Linked DNA regions of Ruminococcus sp. HUN007. Each later gene encodes a partner of the first gene's protein in a complex. Links are inferred from orthologs where the notes say so. Each region holds a gene or a part of one and is shown on either strand. Other genes may lie near its edges.

Region 1 (8,649 bases):
CTTCGGATGTTATTAAGGAGACTGAAGATGAATTTGAGAAAATATTCGGACGCAGATACACCGGGCTTACCGAAAACTATCTGACTGATGATGCAGACTATATTATCGTTACTCTCGGAAGTATAGCCGGACTGTGCCGCAAAACAGCTGACAGGCTCCGTGAGCAGGGAATACGTGCAGGTGTTGTGCGCATACGCTACATGAGACCTTTCCCGAATGAAGAGATAGCAGAAGCTCTCAGCAGGGTAAAGGCATATGCAGTTCTCGAAAAGGATATCAGCTTCGGAAACGAGGGCACGGTTTTCACAAACGTAAATTCCGCTGTTAAAAAGGAAAACGGAAAGGCAGAAGGATATAACTTCATCGGCGGACTCGGCGGAAGAAACATTTCAGCGTCTGATATTGAAACCATATTTAAAAGCATAATAAAAGGCACGGACAGAGTAAACTTTATCGGGATAGGAGACGGAAACAATGGCTAATAAGGTCGCAGACAGCATTTCAAGGGAAGAATATTTTTACGGACACAAGGCATGTGCCGGATGCGGGGGAAGTCTTGCGGTAAGGGCTGCCCTTAAGGTACTCGGCAAAAATGCAGTTTCAGTTCTTCCGGCAGGCTGTATGTCCGCAGTAGGCTTCAATTTTCCGCAGCTCTGCTTCTCAAACAATTCCATAATATCAACCTTCGCAGGAACTGCTTCCATGCTTACAGGTATCGAGGCGGGACTCCGTGCAAAGGGCTATAAAGACTTTACAGCAGTAGGATTTGCAGGTGACGGCGGTACTGCCGACATCGGTATTCAGGCGCTTTCCGGAGCAATAGACCGTAACGACAATATTATCTACATCTGCTACGACAACGAAGCCTACATGAACACCGGCATCCAGAAAAGCGGTCTGACACCGTTCGGCGCAAGGACGACTACGACTCCGGCAGGAGCAAATGTTCACGGAAACATAAGACCGAAGAAAAATATGTTCGAGATAGTTGCGGCTCACGGCATCCCTTACGCTGCCACAGCAAGTGTGGGATATATAGGTGATTTCATAGCCAAGGTTCAGAAGGCATCGCAGATCCAGGGGACAAAGTACATTCATGTAATAGCTCCGTGTCCTACCGGCTGGGGCATTTCTGTTGATGAAACAGTTGAGATCGCAAAGGAAGTTGTGGACAGCGGTCTCTGGTATCTTGCCGAATATGAAAACGGTGAATACAGACTGACACACAGACCGAAGGAATTCACATCTGCTGAAGCTTATCTGAAGAGACAGGGACGTTTCAGACATCTTACCGAAGATGATATTAAGGTGATAACTGATTCAAGGGATGAAAAGTGGAAGTTTATTGAAAAGAATTTCATCGTATAATTTAAGCGGAAGGAGAATTAAATTTGAACTATATTGAAGAAAGTGTAAATGACATTGTCGGCCTGCTGCTTGATGATTATGAAAAGAAAAGGACGTCTGAGGAAGTCAAAATATTCAATCATCCGGACAGGGAAGCCATAGTTGATATTCTTACAAGCCTTCGCAAGATCATATTTCCGGGATATTTCAGGAACAGATCGATCAAGGTCTACACGCTCCGGAACAATCTTTCCATGCTTATTGAAGATGTCATCTACAAGCTTACCAAGCAGATGACCATAGTTTTCGACGGCGATGAAAGCACGGATGAGGATATTACGGAAAAAGCTGAAAACATCGCACTGGAGTTCATTAAAAAGCTTCCGAAAATAAAAGAATACATTGAAACCGATGTTCAGGCAGCCTATGACGGTGACCCGGCTGCGTTCAGCGAAGATGAGATCATTTATTCCTATCCGGGACTGTACGCTGTTCTTGTAAACAGGATAGCACACGAGCTGTTCCTTCTGGGTGTTCCGGTAATTCCGCGCATGATGACTGAATATGCACACAGCGTGACCGGTATCGACATTCATCCCGGTGCTACGATCGGAAAATACTTTTTCATTGATCACGGTACAGGTATAGTCATAGGTGAAACGACCGTTATCGGAAATAACGTGAAGATCTACCAGGGTGTTACACTCGGTGCTCTCTCAACACGAGGCGGACAGGCACTGAAAAACAAAAGAAGACATCCGACTATCGAAGACAATGTTACTATATATTCCGGCGCGTCTATTCTCGGAGGCGACACCGTGATCGGAAAAGATGTTGTCATAGGCGGCAACGCTTTCATAACGCGTTCAATTCCGGAAGGAGCCAAGGTAAGTGTCAAGAACCAGGAGCTAAGGTATAACTATGATGCTTCAAAGCCGGTCGAACGTGTTGACGTTGAAAATGAAGCTGCGTGGTTTTATATTATATGAAAAACCTATAACAGGAATGAATTGATGACACGGTTATAGGGAATATCTATATCTTGTAATAATAATTTGAGATTAAATTGATATTGATTCTATTTGTGATATATGCTATAATGGATTCATCGAATTTTATACATATAATATATATAAAAAAGATCTGAATGACAGGTTTTAAAAAAGGCAGGAATTATTTTATGGCTGTAACAGTTGTGATACCAACGACTCTGAGGCTTTTTACAGAGCACAGGTCTGAAATAGAACTTGAAGGAAAAACAGTAGGCGAAGTGCTTACTCTTTTGTCAGAAGAATATCCGGATACAAAAAAAGCACTTTTCGATGAAGAAGGAAAACTCCGTTCATTTGTCAATATTTTTGTGAATGATGAAAGTATAAGAGATCTTGACGGATTTGATACAGAAGTTAAAGACCATGACGAGATCATCCTCATTCCGGCGATCGCCGGCGGTTCCGGAAACGAAAGTGTTCTCGGTGACCGGAATGGCGAAAAGCTGACAAACGATGAGATAAACCGTTACAGCCGCCATCTTCTTCTGCAGGAGATTGGAGTAAAAGGCCAGAAAAGACTTAAGGCTGCAAAGGTGCTTATAGTCGGAGCCGGAGGACTCGGCACGCCGCTTGCTCAGTATCTGGCGGCAGCAGGTGTCGGAACTATCGGAATAATTGATGACGATGAAGTTGAGGAATCAAATCTTCAGCGTCAGGTCATCCACGGAACAAGAGACATAGGCAGACCGAAGGTTGCATCGGCAAAGGACAGCATAAAGCAGATAAATCCCTTTGTAAAGGTTGAGATCTACAACAAGCGTCTGACTGCCGAAAATGCAGAGGAGATCATTTCAGAATATGACGTTGTGGCAGATGCTTCGGACAACTATCCCACGCGTTATCTTGTAAGCGATGCATGTGCACTTCTGGGAAAACCTGATGTGTTCGGTGCCATGTATCAGTTTGAAGGGCAGGTCTCGGTCTATTATGCAAAAGAGGGTCCCTGCTTCAGATGTATGTATCCGGCACCGCCTCCGGCAGGACTTGTTCCCTCATGTGCTATGGGCGGTGTAGTCGGAGTGCTTCCCGGCGTTATAGGCACTCTTCAGGCAAATGAAGTAATAAAGCTCATAGTAGGCGGAGGAAAGAACCTCATCGGCAGGGTAGTAAGCTTCGATGCCTGGAACCTTAAATGGCGTGAGCTGAAAATACATAAAAATGACAGCTGTCCGGTATGCGGCAAAAAGAAGACCATTACTGAAATAGAGGAATTTGACTACGAAGACTTCTGCGGTATCACCAAACAGCGTGAGGAAGAAGCGGAAGTTGAAGGCATTGAGCCGAAGGAACTGAAGCGCCGTATCGATGAAGGAGAAAAGATAACTATCATCGATGTGCGCGAGCCTCATGAAAGAGCCATAGCGAAGTTTCCGGATGCAAAGGTGATCCCGATCGGTCAGCTTGAAAGAAGACAGAACGAACTTGACACTTCGGTCGATACTGTTTTTGTCTGCAAGGAAGGAAAGCGCAGCATTCTTGCTGTGAATACTCTGCGTGAAGCAGGCTACACAGGTCCGCTTTATAATCTCAAAGGCGGCACCAATGCATGGGCAAGGGAAGTTGATAAGGACTTTCCGGTTTACTGATATGGTAAAGAGAACGGGGTAAAACTCTTTATTATAAGGAAACGCTGATCAGTGTTTCCATAAATAATTATTATTTATCAGGAGGTAGACGTTATGTCTAAAGAAGTAAAAAATGACTCAATAGTTGCTCTTGGCAAAAAGGCAGCATATAATCTTGCTGACGTAAACAAGACAAGACCACAGTATGGTGCTCTTACTCCTAAGTGGGTTACCAAGGTTCTCGAATTCAAAGGCCTTGATTCCGGTATTTACAGAATAAACAGGGTAAAGGAAGGCGAGACTCCGCTTGACGTTCTCTGCAGCGTTGAAAAGAAGTCAGACATCATCCCTCAGGGTTACATCGAATACGAAGAAAACCCGAGAGAACACCAGCTCGCTTCCATTTCAACAATAATCAATGTAAATACAGCGATTGCTGACGTTTACAGCTCACCATACGATCAGGTAAAGGAACAGCTTGACCTTGCCATCGAAAGCCTTCGTGAGCGTCAGGAAAGCCAGCTCATCAACAACGATGACTACGGTCTTTTAAAGAACGTTGCTGATTCACAGAGAATCCAGACAAGAAACGGTGCACCTACACCTGATGATCTCGACGAACTCATCACAAAGGTATGGAAGGATCCTTCATTCTTCCTTGCTCACCCGAGAGCTATCGCAGCTTTTGAAAGAGAATGCACAAAGAGAGGCGTTCCTCCGGTTACTGTAAACATTGCAGGCGGTACATTCATTGCATGGCGCGGTATTCCGATCATTCCTACAGACAAGCTCCTTGTTGACGGACTTAAGAATCCAAAGAGCAAGAGCGGCAAGACAAACATTCTTCTCGTTCGTACAGGTGAAGCAAAGAGAGGCGTTATCGGTCTTTTCCAGCGTAATCTTAAGAACGAACAGTCAAGAGGTCTTTCAGTTCGTTTCAGAGGCATAGATGATAAGGGTGTTGCTTCCTATCTGCTTTCACTCTACTGCTCGGCAGCTATTCTTGCAGACGACGCTATCGCTGTTCTTGAAGATGTCGAGGTAGGTGAATACTATGACTACGACTAATTACGGAATCCCTTCCGAGACTGAGCTTGAGAATCTCGCAGGTTCCCTTTTCCCTGACTTTGAGCCTGAAGTCTGTGCTTCAGGTCTTGAAGGTCTCGCTGCAGGAGATACTTCCATATTAAACTATGCGGCATCAAAGGCAGCTTCATACGGTGGCGGTGTAAACTACGCCTCATATGCAGAAAACGCTTTTTCCAGTTACGGAAGTATTTCAGAATTCGAACAGATCGCAAACGAGTATAATGGTGGGGGCGGCGGATACGCTCCTGTTGTTCTTTCACAGGGCCAGGCAGATACTTATGTTCCGAAGCAGGCTTCCGGTGCGGTGGCAAAGGAAGTGCCGCAGTCAAGGGAAAACAGCAGTATCATAGTCGGAACCAAGACACTCGCTCAGATAAGAAATGATTTCCCTATACTAAGTGAAAAAATAAACGGCAATGATCTTGTGTGGCTTGACAACGGCGCAACAACACAGCGTCCGAAGCAGGTCATCGACAGACTTACTTACTACTATGAACACGAAAACTCAAATGTTCACAGAGGTGCCCACGAGCTTGCTGCACGTTCAACTGATGCATACGAAAATGCAAGACAGATAACTGCAGATTTCCTCGGTGCTCCTTCAAAGGACAATATCGTTTTTGTAAGAGGCACTACCGAGGCGATAAACCTTGTGGCTAACGCATATGTAAAGCCTCTGCTCAAGCCGGGCGATGAGATCATTCTCACAATGCTCGAACATCATGCAAACATCGTTCCGTGGCAGCTTGTCTGCGAGGAAACAGGAGCTGTTATAAAGGTTGTCCCTGTTGACAGGACCGGTCAGCTTATTATTTCCGAGTACGAAAAGCTCTTTACAAACAGAACGAAATTCGTTTCAGCAACACACGTTTCAAACGCACTCGGTACTGTAACACCTATCGAGGAGATTGTTGCGATCGCACATGCACACGGAGTACGCACACTCATTGACGGTGCACAGTCCGTGGCACACATTCCGGTAAACGTTACAGCACTCGATACAGACTTCTTCGTATTCTCGGGACACAAGATCTTTGCACCGACAGGTATCGGTGCGGTTTACGGAAAGTCAGACGTTCTTGAAGCTGCAAGACCGTATCACGGCGGCGGCAACATGATAAAGGACGTTACTTTTGAACGCACCATCTACAATCCGGCTCCGAACAAGTTTGAAGCAGGAACAGGAAGCATAGCTGATGCTGTAGGTCTTGGTGCCGCCCTTGAATATCTCAATTCAATAGGCATGGCGGAGGTAAACCGCCACGAGCACGAACTTCTTGTTTACGCAATGAAGGAAATGCAGAAGATAAACGGTCTTCACCTTATCGGTACGGCCACAAACAAGGCAAGTGTACTTTCATTTGTACTCGACGGAGTTGATAATGAAGCAGTAGGTCAGAGACTTAACGAACTCGGAATAGCAGTACGTACAGGTCATCACTGTGCACAGCCTATATTGCGTCATTTCGGACTTGAAGGAACGGTACGTCCTACACTTGCACTTTACAATTCATTCGGTGACATTGACAGACTTGTGCAGGGTATAAGAACCCTTGCGTAAATGGAATTTCAGGTGAAAGCGCACCTAAATCATTTCACAGTAGATTTCATGTACTGTACAGGATGGCTTTTTCTATGCCGTCCTGTACATTGTTTTAATTATTCTTTCAGAAAAGCGTGGTGGAAAAATGAAATTTAATACATCTCTGCTTCATGGCACGTCACAGAACGGCAGCGATCAGGGTTCAACTCTCCCTCCGGTTTATCAGGTAAGTGCCTTTGCATATGATTCAGCAGAGCAGCTTGAAAAGGTGTTCAATAACAGGGCTGCAGGTTTTTCCTATTCAAGAGTGGGAAATCCGACTGTAAGTGCTTTTGAAAACAGAATAGCCAGACTGGAAGGCGGTCTTGGTGCAGTAGCGTGTTCATCGGGAATGGCAGCTATTACAGCGGTCCTCCTTAATATTCTGAAGTCAGGAGACGAAGTCATAGTAAGCACGGGACTTTTCGGAGGAACGATCGATCTGTTTGATGATCTGAAGGCATTCGGCATAACAGCACGCTTTCTTGAGTCTATCACTTATGAAACAGTGAGCGAAGCGGTAACGGAAAATACCAGAGCGGTTTTTACAGAACTCATTGGGAATCCGAAACTGGATATCGTCGATCTTGACCGTGTTTCGGAAGCCTGCAGGGAAAACGGTATCCCCCTTATAGTTGACAGTACAACAGCAACACCTTATCTTGTAAATCCGATAAAACACGGTGCGGACATAGTTGTTCACTCATCTTCCAAGTACATAAACGGCGGCGGAAATGCCATAAGCGGCATTATAGTCGACAGCGGTAACTTTAAATGGACAAAGGAAAGATATCCGGGGTTTGAGTCATATCTTAAATTCGGACCTTTTGCGTTTCTTTCAAAACTCAGAAACGGAATATGGCGTAATACAGGAAGCTGCCTTGCACCGATGAATGCGTTTATGAATATTGTGGGACTCGATACACTGGGCTTAAGAATGGAACGCAGCTGTGAAAATGCACTTAAGCTTGCCGAATTTTTCGATTCACTGTATAATATAGAAGTGAACTATCCCGGACTTCCTTCATCTCCTTACTATGATCTGGTACAGAAAGAGCTTTCCGGTAAAGGCGGAGCTATAGTGACTATAAGAGCCGGAAGCAAGGAAAAGGCCTTTAAGCTGATGGACAGTATTAAATTTGCATCCATTGCCACCAACATAGGAGATGTACGCACACTTGTGATACATCCGGCGAGCACTATCTATACTCATAATACTGAGGAACAGTGCGTAAGTGCAGGAGTATATGACGACACCATACGTATCAGCGTGGGCATTGAAGACATCGATGACCTTATAGAAGATTTCAGACAGGCTGCAGAAAATTAACAGACCGGATATAACATGAAAGGAATTAACAATGGCTGATTTTAATATAACAGATTCTATTGATATTACAGATGTAACATGCCCGATAACCTTTGTAAAGACGAAGGTCGCTCTTGAGGAACTTGATGACGGTGATATACTGTCAGTAAAACTCAATGACGGTGAACCGGTGCAGAATGTGCCGAGAAGTGTCAGGGAGGAAGGTCATAAGGTACTTAGCCTGACAGACAACGGTGACGGTACATTTGAACTGATAATTCAGAAAGTCGGTGACTGATAATGCCGGCAAGAGTAAATAAAGAAAATTTTGATGCAGAAGTGCTTTCATCAGAAATACCGGTACTTGTGGATTTTTTCTCTGACAGCTGCGTTCCGTGCAAAAAGATCGCACTTGTACTAAGCAAACTTGAAAGTGAATATGCTGACAGGCTGAAAATAGTAAAGGTCAACGTAAACTTTGATGAGGAACTGGCCGTAAAGTATAACATTGAAGCAACACCGACACTGCTCCTTCTGAACAAAGGCGATGAAGTATCACGTCTCAAAGGTGCGGTAAGCAAAGATGAGATAGTATCTCTTACAGATAAAATAAAGTAAAAAGGAGCAGATATAAATGACAATAACTGTTGCAGGAGTAAAAAAGGAAGTAAACGACGGTCTTACCGTTTCACAGCTTGTAACCGA
Region 2 (8,355 bases), on another replicon or contig:
AAGCTGATATGATCTGCGTCATAGCCGAAATAATTATGTTCCGCAAGAAATTCTCTTGTATCACGGTCATTGTCAGCACTGGTCATGATGAAAAGCGGAACAAAAACGCCTGCTTCCTTTACAACGTCAAGAAGATTGTTGATCAGACATTCGAATATATAAAGTTCCCTGCTTACGCCGATATTGAACATTCCCTTAGGCTTGTCAAAACCAAGGCGGCTTCCCTGTCCTCCTGCAAGAAGAACACATCCTACCCTGCCTTTTTTAATGGCGTCAAGGCCTGCGGCCAGATATTTTTCGCGGTTATTTTCAATGTCAGCTACAGTTTTTACATCTTCCGGTCTCATCGGAGTGATGCATCCTCTTTCTTCCTCAGCTCCTGTTTCGTCAAGGACGGAAAAATCAAGGTCATCGATCTGTCCGAGTAATTTTTTCTGTTCATCTGCCGAAAGTTCTTCATAATGTCTTAAAAGATGTGTCTGTTCTAAACCTGTAAGCTTTTCTGTTATTTCTTTTTTCATGTTTTCTCCCTGTTTATTCTAAGGAAACACTGATCAAACCGCAGCACCTGCTTCGCAGGTACTGCGGGAGAGGGATTTGCCGGGCTTCGCCCCGCACCCCTGCACTGATATAACTGCTCAGTGCTTCCCTGTTTTGCTGTTTTTCACATACTGCTGATGTCATCTTGCCGTAGCCGCCGGTCAGATATGAGATATCAGTACTCCTTTATTTAAGTACAGATTCGTGTATAGCGAAATGCTTAGGAACGCCGTGTTCCATAACAAGGTTAAGTTCTCCCTGGATAAGCGGCAGGAAGTAGTCAAGTGCCTTGGCCTCAATATTGTTTCCTGCTGAGTTGATGTATTTCTTAGGAAGAAACTTTTCCTGATTTGCTATCTTGGAAGCGTCAGCTGTCTCAACGGCAACTGTGTAAGGCATATCCGAGATACGCTTAAACACCATAACTTTGCCCGATACACCGGCAAGAGCGCATTTTACACCTTCAGCGCCGATCATTTCAGCCTCGGCGATGTCTGTTGCCGAGCCTAAGTGAGATGAGCAACGCTGCATAACGTTAAGTTCGATGGAACGGACCTTGCAGCCGATCTCCTTTCTGACTGTTTCCTCAAGATACTTGCCGATACCTGAAAGATACTTGTGGCCGAAATTGTCAACTTCACCTGACTGAACTCCTTCAGGTACTTCAATACCTTCGGAAACGGCAACTATAACAGCCTTGTGCTTTGAAAGTTCCTGTCTAACATCTCTTACAAAACCTTCGATCGAGAATTTTACTTCAGGAACGTAAACGAGATGAGGTGCAGTTTCGCCGAGTGCGTGGAGCACTGCTGACGATGCTGTAAGCCATCCTGCGTGGCGTCCCATGATCTCGACTATTGTAACTGAAGGGATACTGTAAACGATACTGTCACGTGTGATCTCCTTCATTGTTGTTGCGACATACTTGGCTGCTGAACCGAAACCAGGTGTATGGTCAGTAATGCACAGATCATTGTCTATAGTCTTCGGAATACCGATTACCTTGATATCAAGGTTGATAGTCTTAAAATATTCGGAAAGCTTGTTTACCGTATCCATTGAATCATTACCGCCGATATAGAAAAAAGCTCCGATATTTCTCTGGACCAGAGTATCCCTTATCTTCTTGTAAACTTCCTCGTCTTCCTCCCAGTCCGGAAGCTTGTATCTGCACGATCCGAGAACTGTTGACGGGGTCTGTCTGAGAAGTTCCATGTCATCATTTGAAAGGATCATTGACTTCAGATTGATCATATGGTTCTGAATGATACCTTCTATACCATTTACCGAACCGAATACCGCATCGATGGAAGATTCCTTGAGGGCTTCCCTGTAAACGCCGACAAGTGATGCGTTGATAGCACAGGTCGGGCCGCCCGACTGAGCTACTGCAATATTGAACATATAACCACACTCTCCTGAATTATAGTGACAGAAATAACTGCATTCACCACAATCAATTTATTTATTGCCATGCTGATCCGCAAACGGGGTTTACTCGTTTGCATATAGGCTAATAGTAAATGAAAAACTATTTTTTCGTTTACTAAATTGTAACATTTCCATTATAACATATATTTAACACAGTTGCAATAGCGATAATTGCGAACGAAAGGGCAGATCCTGTCAGGATCTGCCCTTCTGTCCGTTATATTTCATTTAAATGTAACGCTGTTTACATTAAGGAAACACTGATTAAACCGGAAATCCGGCTTCGTCGGATTTCCGGAGGTGTGATTTTACGGGGCTTCGCCCCGAACCCCCACGCTGATTTATGAATAAATCAGCGTTTCCTTAACTTTTTCACCGGTCCCTGTATCATTCCGGAGATTCGCTGCTTTTTTCAACACTGTAGAATTCTTCAAGTTCAGGGCGGCACTGCAGAAAGATCTCTGCAAGCTTTGCGTCAAAATGTGAACCCGAGTCAGCTTTTATGATCTCAAACGCCTTGTCGAACGAAAATGATTCCTTGTAGCAGCGCTTTGAAACGAGTGCGTCAAAAACATCAGCAAGTGCCATTATTCTGGCCTCGACAGGTATATCGTCCCCTGCAAGTCCGCACGGATATCCCCTGCCGTTTACCTTTTCATGATGATAGTGAGCTATGTTTGCAGCTATTTCAACGAACTGCTCCTCCTCAACTCCTGTAAGTATCTTTCGTACCATTACAGCGCCGATCTCAGAGTGTTTCTTCATTTTTTCGTATTCTTCATCGGTAAACTTTCCCTGTTTGCGAAGAACGGCGTCGTCAACACCTATTTTGCCAAGATCATGCATAGGAGCACTTCTTATGACACACTCAAGAAAAGCAGGATCAAAGTCCATGTCTGACTTAAGCAGCTTTTCGGAAAAAATCCTCACCACCTCGCTGGTCCTCTTTATATGACTGCCGGTACTGAGATCGCGTGATTCGACCATCTGTGCCATACCGAGAATGGTCTTCTGCTGAATTTCCATTATTCTGCCTGTCTTCTCATCAACTTCCTCGGCAAGCTTACGGTTGAAGTTATCTGACAGTTCAAGTGCATTGTAATGCTCGGTCTCATCCTTGAGTTCAACCGTATAGCCCCGGCAGAGATTTCTGAAGTTTAAAAGCGGATGGATGACGCAGTCATACGTCCTTCCGTCAATAACGAAAGTGGACACCCTGTTTTCCGTACTGTCATCTGACTGACTGTGTTTGCTGTGATAAAGAACCTCAATTATTGAATTTCTAAGTTCACCGCCTGCATCTTTCGGAAAATGTCCGATACGGAATTTTTTTAACTCAGGGAAAATCAGTTCCGCTTTTTCATTGCATCCCATGTAGCGGAGCTTATTGTCAAAAGTTATAAATCCGAATTTTCCGAGATGTTTGTCAACAATATCCTTGTTTTCCTCAACAGTGTAGAAATTCGCTCTGTTCACACTGTGCATCGATACGATACACATCGCAGTATACACCATCGGAATAACTATTATATCGGAGAACACTTTGGTATTGATCTCATAAACAACAGCCGCAAAAGCAAAAATATGCACCAGAAGCATTATACTTTTACGGTCAACCGGACGTTCCGTTTTCATGGCGTATATACATGCGGCAAGCGCCATGACACCGTAGCTTAGTACTGATGCGGTAAATATCATATGAAGAGGGCCGTAGACTTTATCAAGATGTCTTATGCCGTTTTCAATATGGAATTCCGCTTTTCTGTAATAATACGGTCCGTTTCCGGCGGTACAGACCATTGCAAATATCGCTGACTGTACCGTGTAAAGAGCGCACTTGAGTGCTTTCGGGATCCGTATATGACATACTTCGCATATCGTAAGGCAGTAAAGCAGCGGAACAAAGCAGCCGCCGACATAAGTTATCTTGACCGCAAGCAGAGCTTCGGAAAGATTCTGCGCACCCGCAAATGCTACATATCCGCCGTTTGCAATAATTATACCGATAATCAGCACATACTGTATAACACTTCTTCTCTTGTCAAAAATGATCTGGAACAGAAACAGTCCCAGAGCTATGACAAGACTTAATATATAAAACCATATCATAATGAATACCTCTTTATCCCGCCGGCTGATACTGCTTATCAGAACCAGTCTGCGGGTATGAAGTTCCGGTTCCCTTTTCCGGTCCTTCACAGTGATTTATGAACTGAACACAGTAAGCATTCATTATATATATCGGCAGAAATTAAATAAAATCAATGTCAGAAAGGGATTTAACAATTACTGAATACAGAAAAATCAGCATAACACACTCACGTAATACGTTTGCGGGTTATGCTGATCGGTTTCTGAGGAGAGTTTTTTCAATGGAAATGCTGATTATCAAATATCTGTCAGTCGCGCTATATTATCAGTAATCCTCTTCTTCAAGTGTTTCGGAAATGTCATTTGCCGGCTTTTTGAGTCCCTCGATTACGATGCCGTTCTTTTCAGCATAGTCCCAGAGAGCCGCATGTATTGCCTCTTCAGCTAGGAGCGAGCAGTGTATCTTTACCGGCGGAAGTCCGTCAAGAGCTTCCATGACTGCCTTGTTTGTTACCTCAAGCGCCTCGTAAATCGTCTTTCCCTTAACAAGTTCAGTAGCCATGCTGCTTGTTGCTACAGCAGCACCGCATCCGAAAGTCTTGAACTTTACATCACGGATCACCTGGTTTTCATCTATGTCAAAATAAATTCTCATGATGTCGCCGCACTTGGCATTACCAACTGTGCCGACACCGCTTGCATTTTCTATTTCTCCGACATTTCTCGGGTTTGAAAAATGATCGATTACTTTTTCACTGTACATAAGATCTTACCTTTCAGTATTATTATTGTTCCTTTAAGAAAACGCTGATCAAATCGTAAATCCGGCTTCGCCGGATTTACGAAGGCGGGATTTGCGGGGCTTCGCCCCGGACCCCACGCTGATTTATTCTTAAATCAGCGTTTCCTTAATCAATTCATTTCACAGCCGCAGCAGACTGTCATCACAGTCAGGCTTTATTGTTTTTAAGAAAATCTTCGTATAACGGTGACATGCTGCGGAGTCTGTCAACTATCTTTTTAAGTTCATCAACTACGTAGTCAAGATCTTCCTTTGTAGTTTCTTCGGAGAGAGTAAGTCTGAGTGAACCGTGCGCTATTTCATGCGGGAGTCCTATTGCAAGGAGAACGTGCGAAGGATCGAGGGAACCTGATGTGCATGCTGATCCGCTGGAACCGCAGATTCCCTTCTGGTCGAGGAGAATTAGAAGTGACTCACCCTCGATGAAACGGAAGCAGAAATTAACGTTGTTCGGAAGTCTGTCAGTCCTGTGTCCGTTGAACTTTGAGTACGGGATCTCGTTTTCAATCCTGTTTATAAGGTAGTCACGGAGCTCAGTTTCCTTACGTATTCTTTCCTCCATTGTCTTTCCTGCGATCTCGGCTGCTTTTCCGAGTCCGACAATGCCCGGAGTATTGGAAGTACCCGCTCTTCTTCCGCGTTCCTGTGAACCGCCGTGGATGAACGAGCGGATCTTTACGCCCTTGCGTATGTACATGATGCCGATACCTTTCGGGCCGCCGAACTTGTGGCCGCTGGCTGAAAGCATGTCGATGTTCATTTCATCAACATTTATCGGAATATGGCCGTAAGCCTGTACCGCATCAGTATGGAAAAGAATGCCCTTTTCGTGTGCAATTCTTCCTATTTCCGCAATAGGTTCTATTGTACCGATCTCATTGTTGGCCGTCATGACTGAGATGAGGATCGTATCCGGTCTGATGGCCTTTTCAACATCTTCCGGGTGAACGACACCGTCGCTGTCAACATCGAGATAGGTTACTTCAAAACCGTGCTTTTCAAGATATTCACAGGTGTGAAGGATGGCATGGTGTTCTATTTTTGTTGTTATGATGTGTTTTCCTTTTGAGCCGTATTCTTCAGCAGTCGCCTTTAAAGCCCAGTTGTCAGACTCGCTTCCGCCGCCTGTAAAATATATTTCCTCAGGCTTTGCACCGATAAGTGCAGCCGCCTGGTTTCTTGCTTCCATAACAGCCTTTTTGCCTTCTGACGCAAAGCTGTAGATAGCTGAAGGGTTGCAGTAAGTTTCGGTAAAGTAAGGAAGCATTACGTCAAGTACTTCTTTTTTTACCCTTGTAGTCGCTGCATTGTCAAGATATATGAGTTTTGACATGACTATGATATTCCTCCTGAACTGCAGTGAATTGCTGTGCTTTCACTGTTATAAATTTATGTTTACATGGTTTGTTATCACTGAATTTATTATATACCTTTTCGATAGGCTTTGTCAAGTATATTTTTGGATTAGCTTATGCTAATCCTTACCGAAACTATTTTCCGGATCACAGCATGTAACGAAAAGGTTCGCGCGTCCTGTTTCCGCACATATTCACGATATTTGTTCGCATTCAGGCGCACCGGATAGCTCTGATCTTTTCATAAACAGCTGAAGCTAACCTGCTGTGATTATCTTCATCCATATGTTCTTCGTCTGTTTTACTCGGAACTGCAAATTCAGATGCATCGAGAAAATACGTATTTTCCGCACGGCTTATCTTTCTGTATTCGGCCGCAAGTTTCTTTGATATCTCAACTGAGTTTCCGTCAAATTCAGGGTCGAAGCCTTCCTTCCAGACGTTTTCGCCAAGGTGGATAGGTGAAATGATAAGTATCTTCACCTTGTCCGAATACGCTTTAACCTGCCTTACAAGTCTTCCGACTCCCTTGGCTATTACCTCCGGAGACGCTCCGTAAATAGCCTTGCAGTCATTTGTGCCAAGCATTATCACCACCAGGTCTTCGTCTGAGGGGGCATGTGTCTCAAGGATCACAGGAAGAAGCTTTACACCGCATCTTCCGTCGCGAAGCGGATCTTCAAAGATCGTGGTCCTTCCCACAAGACCTTCCTCAACTACTCTGGAATCTGTCCCGGCCAGCTTTTCGCTGAGAATACTCGTCCATCTTTTTCCCCACGGATATCTTTTTCCTGTTCCCGGAATGTAACCGAATGTATTTGAATCGCCGAAGCATATTACCTGTTTCATGTTAAGTCCTCCGCTCTTAAAGATTTTACTGATAATATAATGAACTGTTATCATAATTTATTATACCACACCTATAGGAATTGTAAAATACAATATGCTTATACTGAGTTATAGGCTGGATCTATAGCAAAACTCAGAACAAAACGGAAGCACTGATCTGCACTTCCGTTTGTGTCCTTACTATGAAATGAAGTTTATAATACTGAAAATCACGTAATGTTTCTGAACCGGACTGATGTCAGGTCACAGGTAATGCGTCCGGCAGAGTGCAGCTGTCACTCTGTCTGAAGAAATGTTTTTCCTCAGGATCAGCGGATAGCTGCAAATGCCTTGTCGAGAGCTGCGATAAGGTCATCGATGTGTTCTGTACCGATCGACAGACGAATAGTAGTTGGCTTGATACCCTGTTCAGCAAGTTCAGCTTCTGTAAGCTGTGAGTGAGTTGTTGATGCAGGATGGATAACCAGAGACTTAACGTCTGCAACATTTGCGAGGAGTGAGAAGATGTCGAGGTTATCGATAAACTTCTTTGCGTCATCTTCTGTTCCCTTGATGTCAAATGTGAAGATACTGCCGCCGCCGTTCGGGAAGTACTTCTTATAGATCTCATGGCTTGGTTCTGAAGAGAGTGACGGATGGTGAACAGCTTCTACCTGAGGATTCTTTGCAAGGTAATCAACTATCTTGTTTGTATTCTCAGTATGACGTTCAACACGTAGTGAGAGTGTTTCAAGTCCCTGTAAGAAGATGAATGCGTGGAACGGTGAAAGTGTAGCACCTGTATCGCGGAGAAGAATAGCACGAATGTAAACCGCAAATGCAACAGGGCCTACAGCATCAGCAAAGCTTATGCCGTGATAGCTTGGGTTTGGCTCTGAGATCCACGGATATCTTCCTGACTTCTTCCAGTCGAAGTTACCGCTGTCAACAATAACGCCGCCGATAGCTGTACCGTGACCGCCGATGAACTTTGTTGCTGAGTGAACTACGATATCTGCGCCGTATTCGATAGGACGAACGAGATAAGGTGTTGCGAATGTATTGTCAACTACAAGCGGAATACCGTGCTTGTGAGCGATAGCTGCAATTTTTTCAATATCGATTGCATTTGAATTAGGGTTACCGAGTGTTTCGATGTAAAGAGCCTTTGTGTTTGCATCGATAGCCTTTTCAAATGAGCTTTCATCTGAAGGATCAACGAATTTTGTGTTTATTCCGTAAAGAGGAAGTGTATGTTCGAGAAGATTATATGTACCGCCGTAGATAGTGTTTGATGCTACGATGTTT

Evidence for each region.
Region 2: the proteins of CC97_RS09480 (region 1) and nifU are in contact, whole or in part, in a solved structure (PDB 5XT5), measured with the Bacillus subtilis proteins. The link is inferred for Ruminococcus sp. HUN007 from one-to-one orthologs.

Annotation. Positions count from the first base shown.
Region 1 is NZ_JOOA01000002.1:1,235,107-1,243,755, reverse strand. The notes cover bases 4,317-7,316. They hold CC97_RS09480 (cysteine desulfurase), read left to right. Parts: upstream 4,317-5,018; coding sequence 5,019-6,614; downstream 6,615-7,316. Other genes in these bases: CC97_RS09475 (aminotransferase class I/II-fold pyridoxal phosphate-dependent enzyme), read left to right, coding at 6,742-7,316; CC97_RS09485 (family 2A encapsulin nanocompartment shell protein), read left to right, coding at 4,317-5,032. In the rest of the region: CC97_RS09505 (transketolase C-terminal domain-containing protein), read left to right, coding at 1-482; CC97_RS09500 (thiamine pyrophosphate-dependent enzyme), read left to right, coding at 475-1,368; CC97_RS09495 (serine acetyltransferase), read left to right, coding at 1,392-2,336; molybdopterin-synthase adenylyltransferase MoeB, read left to right, coding at 2,528-3,985; more of CC97_RS09485, read left to right, coding at 4,079-4,316; more of CC97_RS09475, read left to right, coding at 7,317-7,965; CC97_RS09470 (sulfurtransferase TusA family protein), read left to right, coding at 7,997-8,242; CC97_RS09465 (thioredoxin domain-containing protein), read left to right, coding at 8,245-8,562; sulfur carrier protein ThiS, read left to right, coding at 8,579-8,649. UniProt on the Bacillus subtilis protein: Type II cysteine desulfurase that acts as the initial step in the SUF-like Fe-S cluster assembly pathway.
Region 2 is NZ_JOOA01000001.1:875,539-883,893, forward strand. Bases 3,107-5,812 are described here. They hold nifU (Fe-S cluster assembly scaffold protein NifU), read right to left. Parts: upstream 4,826-5,812; coding sequence 4,388-4,825; downstream 3,107-4,387. Other genes in these bases: CC97_RS18585 (HD domain-containing phosphohydrolase), read right to left, coding at 3,107-4,080; nifS (cysteine desulfurase NifS), read right to left, coding at 5,013-5,812. Also shown: CC97_RS03705 (UDPGP type 1 family protein), read right to left, coding at 1-521; CC97_RS03710 (6-phosphofructokinase), read right to left, coding at 727-1,944; more of CC97_RS18585, read right to left, coding at 2,359-3,106; more of nifS, read right to left, coding at 5,813-6,197; CC97_RS03730 (GDSL-type esterase/lipase family protein), read right to left, coding at 6,433-7,068; CC97_RS03735 (O-acetylhomoserine aminocarboxypropyltransferase/cysteine synthase family protein), read right to left, coding at 7,377-8,355. UniProt on the Bacillus subtilis protein: Part of the SUF-like system that mediates the biosynthesis of iron-sulfur (Fe-S) clusters. Acts as a sulfurtransferase and thus transfers sulfur from SufS to SufB.